4 regions of the Shewanella sp. WE21 genome follow, and region 3 is predicted to be linked to each of the others. Evidence: predicted binding sites of a transcription regulator. Region 3 holds the regulator's gene; each other region holds the start of a gene.
What was found. The regulator LexA, encoded in region 3, represses DNA repair genes until DNA is damaged. The targets are predictions, from matches to a motif close to TACTGTATNNNNATACAGTA.
Positions count from the first base shown of each region.

Region 1 (2,206 bases), 2.1 Mb from region 3:
GCAATAGGCAGCATATCTGAATGCACTAAATGCAAAATGCCCGAAAAAATTGTGTCGTGCCGCACTTGCCCTTGATTGGTCAGCATAGTGATAGGGTAAATGTTGGCTGGCACCAGTAAGATGGCAGCGGTAATCAACAAAGCCCAACTTTTTTGCAGGCTGGAATAGTCTCTGACGTGCAACTCAGTTTCACAGCGCTGACAGTGCGTGAGTTCACTGCTGTTGAGTTGGCGACACACTTTACAGAGACATAGGCCGATATCTTTACCTTGTTGTTTCATATCAGCTATGACCTTCCAATAACGTCCACATATGTTCTAAGTCGTATTCTCTTTGTAGAAACAAGGTCACGAGAAACAGCATAGTGAAGCAAAATGTGCCCATACCAAAATAAATGTCCGAAAAATCAGATAGCTGAAATGATGAAACTAAGAAGCTGATCACATAAATTTCCAGCATAGTGAGTTGCGATAAGACGCCATGAAATTTTAACAACTGCTTCAATGAGTTACGCCAAAAAAGGCTACTCAATCCCCATTTCACAATTAAAATCTGTGTCAATATCGATAACAGTAATAAGCCTGGACCTATCACAGCTGCGGCAAGTACGGCGACACCTACAACCCAATAGCCTTGGTCAAATACTGCAAATGCCCCTTGGAAAACCGTAGTAGTACGAATACTACCGAAAAAGTGGATCTCGAGTACGGGTAAAAAATTGGCAGGGAAATAAAACACTAATGCCGAAATACATAGGGCTAACATACCATTCACAGAGCAGTATGGCGTGTCATAAAGTGCAGTGCTGCAACGAGGACAGATTGCTCTAACGCCGCTAGGCAAGGCACGTTTGCGGACTGCTAAATCGCAGGAGCGGCATAGGATTACTGAATTTTCTGCTGCGTTTTCATGCATATAAAAATATATATTAGCCTAATAGGAGTAATAACAGCGAGAACGGTGCAAAGTGTCGTGCTAGTTAGCTGTTAAGCCACGTCTAGCGCTTTATAATCTTGGCAACGAAAGTACGCTAATAATATCAGATTAATCAGAACACTTGCATCACAAGTTCAATCTATGTCACTCTAGTTACTGTATATAAAAACAGTGCGAGGGCAGTCATGGCAGTAATAACACAGTTTGTCGTGGTCAGAGAAGGGGTTGAAAAGATGACATTCACATCTAAGAAGGAGGCTGATGCCTACGATAAGATGCTCGATATCGCCGATAACCTTATCCCCTTCATTCAAAAAGCTGATTTGGGTATAGATGAAAGTGTGGGCGAAAAGCTCGCATTCTATTTTGCTAACAATAAAGATGAGCTGACGAACTTGCTTAAAGGCGCCGTTCAGGTTAATAGTACGCCAACGAATCCGCCTGCAGCGAAAAAAGCGGCTAAAAAGACCGAAGCAGCAGAATAAAATTGTTAGGAAATGTAATGAAATCGAAATTTTATGAGTCACTTAACCGTCAAGCCTTGGCCTTGTTGGAAGGGGAAGATGACCTTGTTGCAGCGATGGCGAATTTTTCAGCCTTGCTCAATGATAATTTAACTGAGCTGAACTGGGTGGGATTCTACGTCATGTGTGGCGAACAACTGGTACTTGGCCCGTTTCAAGGTAAAGTGGCTTGTACACGCATTCCGTTAGGAAAAGGTGTGTGTGGTACAGCAGCATTCACTAATCAAACTCAGCGAGTGGCTGATGTCCATCAATTTGATGGTCATATTGCCTGTGATTCTGCCAGTAATTCTGAAATCGTTGTGCCAGTTCGTGCGCAAGGTAACGTGGTTGCCGTGCTCGATATTGACAGTCCTATCTTCGATCGTTTCGATGAAGAAGACCAAAAGGGGCTGGAATTACTGGTTAAAAGTTTTGAAAACTGCCTATTTGATTAATTTGCGTACAATAACGCATAATTCATAGTCGCAATCGGTGGCGTGCGCCTTATAATATGCGCCTGCACGCATTAAGCTGGTTTGATTGGCATGCAATGAATAAGCTTAGTGTTTTGAGCTGTCAAAATTTGTTAAGGTATATTTTTTAACTTTAGTAAACGCGGCTAGGATGCTAATTTGTACGTTGACTCAATATTGAGTTTAACGAAGATAAACGACATGTAAGAAGCTGATATATATCACCTCGAATCGATGTCCCTTTTTGACTGTGGAAGTAATGATGGAATCAACAGAAAAGTTGACCGACAC
Region 1 covers NZ_CP023019.1:4,739,160-4,741,365, reverse strand. Annotated here, with positions in the region: gene CKQ84_RS21160 (paraquat-inducible protein A) at 1-281, opposite strand, end outside; gene CKQ84_RS21155 (paraquat-inducible protein A) at 283-915, opposite strand; gene CKQ84_RS21150 (YebG family protein) at 1,122-1,421, shown strand; gene CKQ84_RS21145 (GAF domain-containing protein) at 1,439-1,897, shown strand; gene proQ (RNA chaperone ProQ) at 2,178-2,206, shown strand, end outside.
Region 1: CKQ84_RS21150 (YebG family protein) is a predicted target of LexA. The motif match lies at 1,091-1,110, and genes of this name have one in related genera.

Region 2 (2,206 bases), 750 kb from region 3:
AGTGCCCAAGAAATTACCACCTTGGCCACTATGCTTGAGCGTGAACGTATCGCGCGGGATCTACACGACATTATGGGGCATAGCCTTTCTTCCATCGCCCTTAAGGCTGAGCTAGCCGAAAAGCTTATCGCAAAACAAGAATATGAACTCGCATCAACCCAATTGACTGAGCTAGGACAAATTGCGAGGGAAAGTTTAAGCCAGATCCGCCACACAGTGTCAGACTACAAACACAAGGGTCTAGAGAGTTGCGTGACGCAGCTTTGTAAATCCTTAAGGGATAAAGGCTTAAGTGTCGAACTCAGTGGTGAGCTACCCAAGCTAGGTGCAAGCACAGAAAGCCAACTGAGTTTGATCCTCACCGAACTCATTAATAATATTCTTCGCCATAGCGGTGCAAGTGAATGCTCTATCCACTTTTCTAAGCAATCAGACCGCCTGCTGCTCGAAGTCAAAGACAATGCCGCGGCCAAACCTTTTATAGAGGGTAATGGCCTCACTGGTATACGCGAGCGTCTCGACAGTTTAGGCGGCAGCTTGAGCTATAATCTCGAACAGGGATATAGATTTACCGTCAGTTTACCTTTGCAGGGAGCAACACATTAATGAAGATTTTATTGGCGGAAGATCAAGCTATGGTGCGAGGAGCACTCGCCGCACTCCTCACGCTTGCAGGGGGTTTTAGTATCACCCAAGCGAGTGACGGCGACGAAGCTCTAAGCTTACTCAAACAGCAAAGCTTTGATCTCTTGCTAACGGATATCGAAATGCCCGGCCGCACAGGCTTAGAGCTGGCCGCATGGTTAAAGGAGCAACATAGCCAAACCAAGATAGTGGTCATTACCACCTTCGGCCGTGCGGGCTATATTAAACGTGCCATCGAAGCGGGTGTGGGCGGCTTTCTGCTTAAAGATGCGCCCTCGGAAACCTTAGTCAACGCGATTCAACAAGTAATGGCGGGAAAACGAGTGATCGATCCTGAACTTGCGATGATGGCGATTGGCGATGTCGACCCACTCAACGACAAAGAACGCCGCGCTCTTCGCCTCGCTAGCGAAGGCAAATCCACCTCCGACATCGCCGAAACACTTTTTATCGCCGAAGGGACTGTTCGCAACTACCTCTCAGAAGCCATAGCCAAACTCAATGCCAGCAATCGAATCGATGCAGCGCGCATCGCCAAACAAAAAGGCTGGTTGTAATAACACTCACAGTTAACCACGCTTTCAGCCTAACGATATCTTATCAACAATTTTGTGGTCTTAAGGCCACAGAAGGATATTAGCTATGCTTCCAAACAAAATTTGATAACACCCTAATTCCCCTTGAGATTGCCTTACGCTTATTCTCTGTTAATATATGTATAAATTCACAGTGATTGAGTGCTAACGACTTGCAGCAATTGGATCTTGTTCCGATCACCGACCTCAAAGGCGTCGCCAAAAAGGTCGCGGAGAAACTCGCAAAGCTCGGCATCACAACAGTACAAGATCTACTGTTTCACTTACCCCTGCGCTACGAAGACAGAACCCAAATCTATCCCATTGCCGCCCTCAGCCTAGGCGGTTACGGCACTATAGAAGCTGAAATCCAATCGACACAAATCATCCAAGGCCGCAAGCGCATGCTGGTCTGCAATGTGCGCGACGATACGGGCAGCTTAAGCCTGCGCTTCTTTAACTTTTCCGTTGCTCAGCGTAATGCCATGCAAAATGGTTTGATGATCCGCGCCTACGGTGAAGTGCGCCGTGGTAGTCATCAAGCTGAGATAGTGCATCCAGAATATAAAGTGGTGTATCCCGGTGAAGATGTTCACCTGAGTGATACCCTAACGCCGATTTATCCCACGACTGAGGGCTTAAAACAGGCGAGTTGGCTAAAGCTGACGGAGCAAGCCTTGGTATTGCTGGAAGAGGGTGGCTTAACTGAGCTGCTGCCACCGCAATTGCAACCTAACAACATCAGCCTTAAACAAGCGCTGCAGACGCTACATCGCCCTCCTGCGGGGATCTCTCAGTTCGATTTAGAGCTAGGCCAACACCCAGCCCAGCAACGACTCGTGCAGGAAGAATTACTCGCCCACAATCTCAGTATGTTACGCCTAAGGCAGCGCAGTAATTTAGATGCAGCTGTCACCATGCAGGCCACGGGGCAGTTGCTCAATCCCTTCCTCGCTGCTTTGCCCTTTAAGCCGACTGGCGCCCAG
Region 2 covers NZ_CP023019.1:2,335,056-2,337,261, reverse strand. Annotated here, with positions in the region: gene CKQ84_RS10140 (sensor histidine kinase) at 1-606, shown strand, start outside; gene CKQ84_RS10135 (DNA-binding response regulator) at 606-1,202, shown strand; gene recG (ATP-dependent DNA helicase RecG) at 1,394-2,206, shown strand, end outside.
Region 2: recG (ATP-dependent DNA helicase RecG) is a predicted target of LexA. The motif match lies at 1,358-1,377, and genes of this name have one in related genera.

Region 3 (2,206 bases):
GCGCCTTTGGATTTTCTGTGGTTGATCATGGCGTAAATCATGACGCCAAAGACCACTAGGCCTATTGCGCAGCAGATATACAAGATGGTCATGTGCAAGTGATAAACCTTGCCACTGATCTCGGTCACGCCAGGGGTCATGTTGAACCGCATGTCCGCGGCGGTCAACGGTGGTGCGAAAAGCACCACGAGTAAACAATACAACAATTGCTTCACAAGACTTCTCCTCTGCCAATTGCGAATAGCAACTACAAAGAAGAGCAACACAGTAAGTCTCAACTCTATGCAAACTCTTCAGTTCCCAAAAAAGCTTTTTTGACTTCAACGTGCGTTGGCGGCTGTTACTTTTAATCAAGTATTGTTACTGCTGGTAATTAGCCACGCTGGCACATACTGCTGAAATAAATCTGTTCTCTATTTTTAGTGGCGCTTCGAGTTCGATAAATACTCGATTCATTGACCACGGAAGGTGATATATCATCACCGACTTAACCAACCATACTTGCTGTTTAAATATTGATCAAGATCACTTATTTATCTAATTATCTGAAAAATTGCCAAAAAAAAGCCTCACATTCATAGGTGAGGCGGCTTTCAAGGTAAAAAATTAAATGAATATTTAGTGTACAGAGCTAAAAAAAGATTGCTGACCGAAGAGATTGCCTTGCTCAATGCGTACGTCGGCATGTAAGTGACTGTTTACGTCTTCAAGCACTATGCCCATAGCTCGGGCACTTTTAGCCACGATTTGTAGGCGTCGATTATCCCGCGCATCCAATGATTGAGTCCAAGTAATGACTGCACTGGACGTACCACTTGTCAGGGCTTTCTCCATCGCCCACAGGGTTTCGACTTCATCTTTAGCATGTACCAGCAAAACTCTATCCATACGCACACCTGCGCTGGCGAGCATTTGCTTGTAGCCAATACTTGGAGGGTTGATGAGCACTAACCAACGGCCCTGTTGGCTTAACTGAGCGAGTTGTGCACTCAGATGAATTAATTCTTGGCGACCTTGAGTCTTAGTTGGCATGCAGGCGATGGGCGCATGGTGCCAGTCATAGTCGGCATCACGGACTTCATCGAGCCACAAGCCCGGATGGCGGGGGGCATTGCCAAGTAGTTTATTCATAGCCAATCTCCATTACGGATCACACCGACGGCGAGTCCTTCAATTGTTAAACTTTGGAAGCCTAAATCCACTTTAATCGGGGAGTAATCTTCATTTTCGGCATGTAGATAGACTACATTACCTTTTTTTTCGAAACGTTTAACAGTGACATCGTCATCGACTCTAGCGACAACCACTTGACCATTTCTAGCTTGTTCTACTTTATGAACTGCCAGCAAATCACCTTCGAGAATGCCGATATTTTTCATGCTGTCGCCTTTTACTCGCAGTAAAAAATCGGCGGCGGGATGAAACATGCTTGGGTCGACTTGGTAGTACTGTTCAACATGTTCTTGGGCGAGGATAGGTTCACCCGCGGCCACTTGGCCGATGAGCGGTAAACCTGTTTCAGTCAAATCTTCGATTTCCGCAGGCAGACGAATGCCTCGAGATGTGCCTGGCATGATCTCAATGCAGCCCTTTTTTGCCAACGCTTTAAGATGTTCTTCAGCCGCATTGGCGCTCTTAAAACCTAAACGGGTTGCGATTTCTGCCCGAGTGGGTGGCATGCCAGTATCGGCAATATTTCGTTTAATTAGCTCTAAAATTTCAGCTTGGCGTGGCGTCAAAGGTCTCATGGTGTTTCCTGTTTTTCTATACAGTTACTGTTAGTATATACAGTATTGTTTGCAGCGCAAGTATTAACCACTTTTTAGCTATGTTGGAGAGAATTAGCGAATATTGCCCATAGTCTGGTATTCTATCGGGCTAGTAAACGCACTTAATTGCATAAGAATAATGCCTAAACACGACTCTCTTTGGTTGAAATCATTACGTTGGATCCAAAAACACTTAGTGCACACTATTGTGGTGCCTCAGGATCCCTTTGCCGATCTGAATCTGGATGCTTCCAGACCCCTTGTTTATGTGATGAAAACAGAATCCCTTAGTGACATAGCTGCTTTGAGCGAAATAACGGCTAAGTTAGGTTTACCAAGCCCTTATGAGCCTCTAGTGGCTAATGGTGTGACTGCGCCTCGGGTTGTCTGTCTTCAAGGGCGTAAGCCACTGTTTGGCGAACGTGCTGGTAATGAGC
Region 3 covers NZ_CP023019.1:1,589,368-1,591,573, reverse strand. Annotated here, with positions in the region: gene coxB (cytochrome c oxidase subunit II) at 1-215, opposite strand, end outside; gene CKQ84_RS06800 (cell division inhibitor SulA) at 619-1,131, opposite strand; gene lexA (transcriptional repressor LexA) at 1,128-1,748, opposite strand; gene plsB (glycerol-3-phosphate 1-O-acyltransferase PlsB) at 1,909-2,206, shown strand, end outside.

Region 4 (2,206 bases), 1.7 Mb from region 3:
AACCCAGCGCGCCATAGGGGCACCTTTATGTTTATCTTCCTTGGCCATCATCCTCCACAGTTTCTGCAGGTTTTCGAGCCTTTGCAGCATAAATCCGGTTTCGGCCAATAGCGCTTCGGATTGATGTTTAGGAATGTCGCCATCTTTAATCGCCTCGGCCAGCAGTGACAGCATTTTATTAAACTGTTTGAGGGCTAGATTAGAGGTAACAGCGAGGTTTTCAGCCAGAATGAGTAATGAGTCCGGCAGTTTGCCGTGCTCAAAACGCAGACGGTTTTCAGGATTGGCAAAGTGTTTGGTCTGGGTATCGCAGTAGTGGGCCACTTGATTGAGCTGGGCGATAAGATCGCCTAAATGATCTTGCATCGCCTGCGCGGGGGCAATGATATTGTTGCTCTTTATTTGGTTTTGTAACTTGGCGCAGGTTTTACCAATTTTTTCGAGCCAGTCGCATGCGCCCCTCAACGTGGCCTGTGCACTGGAGAAATCCCGCGCCACAATCGGTAAGTGATGTGCCTCATCGATAACATAAAATACGTCTTCGGGATCGGGCAAAATCACGCCGCCACCTAGCTCTAAATCGGCGAATAACAAGCTGTGGTTGGCGATGAGTACATCCCAAGTATCAACATCTTCACGGGCTTTATGGAACGGGCAATTTCTGTGGCTGGCGACTTGGCGATGACAGCTGTGTTTGTCGCAGGCGATTTGTTGCCACAGGTGATCGGGCAGCGGCACGGCTAAGGTATCGATTTCGCCGTTCCAGCGACCTTCGTTATAGTCTTTTAACAGGCCATGCATCATAGCCACTTGGCTATTGTCAGGTTTAGTTTGCCACATGGCCATTTGTGTACTGTTGTCGTCACCGATGAGCATCGCCAGTTTCGATAGACACACATAACGTTGTCGACCTTTTACTAGGCCAAAGCGGAAATTTAAGCCGGATTGCTCAAGGAAGAAGGGCAAGTCTTTATGCAGTAATTGTTCTTGTAAGGCAACGGTCGCGGTGGCGATACAGACTTTTTTCTTGCTCGCTAATGCCAGTGGAATGGTACCGAGGATGTAAGACAATGATTTACCGATCCCAGTGCCTGCTTCGACCACTATGATGCGCCTATCTTTATCATAGTCGCCGGCGAGGGTCTTAGAGATTTCCGCCACCATATAGTTTTGTTCGCGGCGCGGCCTAAAATTAGGCAAGGCGGTAGCGATATCCTTATAGATGGCGCGGATCTGGTTTTTTACATTGTCAGGTAACATGCGTCACTACTTTATCGAATTAATGCTGTACATAATAACAGTGATTGCATAGCCTAAGAAACTTTTCTGCCATTTGGCGGCATTTAAATTGAGAAACCATCTAAATTGACTAGCTATGCGATTTGGGAACCCATGCGATGAAGTCAGAGGCTACCGCGGCTGTTAGTGTACAAGGTCGAGTCTTAACACGCCATGCGATTCATCGTCATGGGATTTTAGTGTTGCAGTATTATCTGGCTACCGCCCAAGGCCCTGTGCTGGTGGAAGTGCAAGGCACTGAACACATTTGTTTTTGTCATCAAACTGATGTCACGGCTTTGCAGTTGCAAACGCCGGGTCAAGCATTGCGGTTTGTACCGTTAGCGCTCAAAAGCTTTAAAGGCGGCGCAGTCAGTGGTGTTTATGCTAAATCGAGCAACAGCTTACGTACCTTACAGCGCATCGCTAAAGATGCCGACATCCCCTTATTTGAAGCCGACATTCGCCCCGAACAGCGTTATTTAATCGAGCGGTTTGTGGCACTTGATGTGGCATTTTTAGGGCATTTCTCTGCGACGAGTAACATACACGAGCCGACTAGCGACAGTCTTGAGGCTAACTCGCTGCCCGTGTTTATCGCCGAGCGGGCTAAGAGTATTGCCCCTTTAACGGCTGTACATTTGCGCTGTATCTCACTGGATTTTGAATGTAGCTTTGAGGGGTTACTCTATTCGGTTGCATTATATGGTCAAGACAGTGGCCGAGACGGTGAGCAAGATAGCCTCAAGCAGACTTATGAAAAAGTGATTATGGTGGGTGAGGCTGAATCAAACTCTCCCGAATATATTGAATGGGTGGCCGATGAGGCTGCACTCATTCATCGATTAATCGCGTGGTTCCATGAGTTTGATCCTGACTTTGTCATAGGTTGGTCAGTGGTGAGTTTTGACCTCGCACTCTTGTCACG
Region 4 covers NZ_CP023019.1:5,182,567-5,184,772, reverse strand. Annotated here, with positions in the region: gene dinG (ATP-dependent DNA helicase DinG) at 1-1,260, opposite strand, end outside; gene CKQ84_RS23335 (DNA polymerase II) at 1,398-2,206, shown strand, end outside.
Region 4: dinG (ATP-dependent DNA helicase DinG) is a predicted target of LexA. The motif match lies at 1,284-1,303, and genes of this name have one in related genera.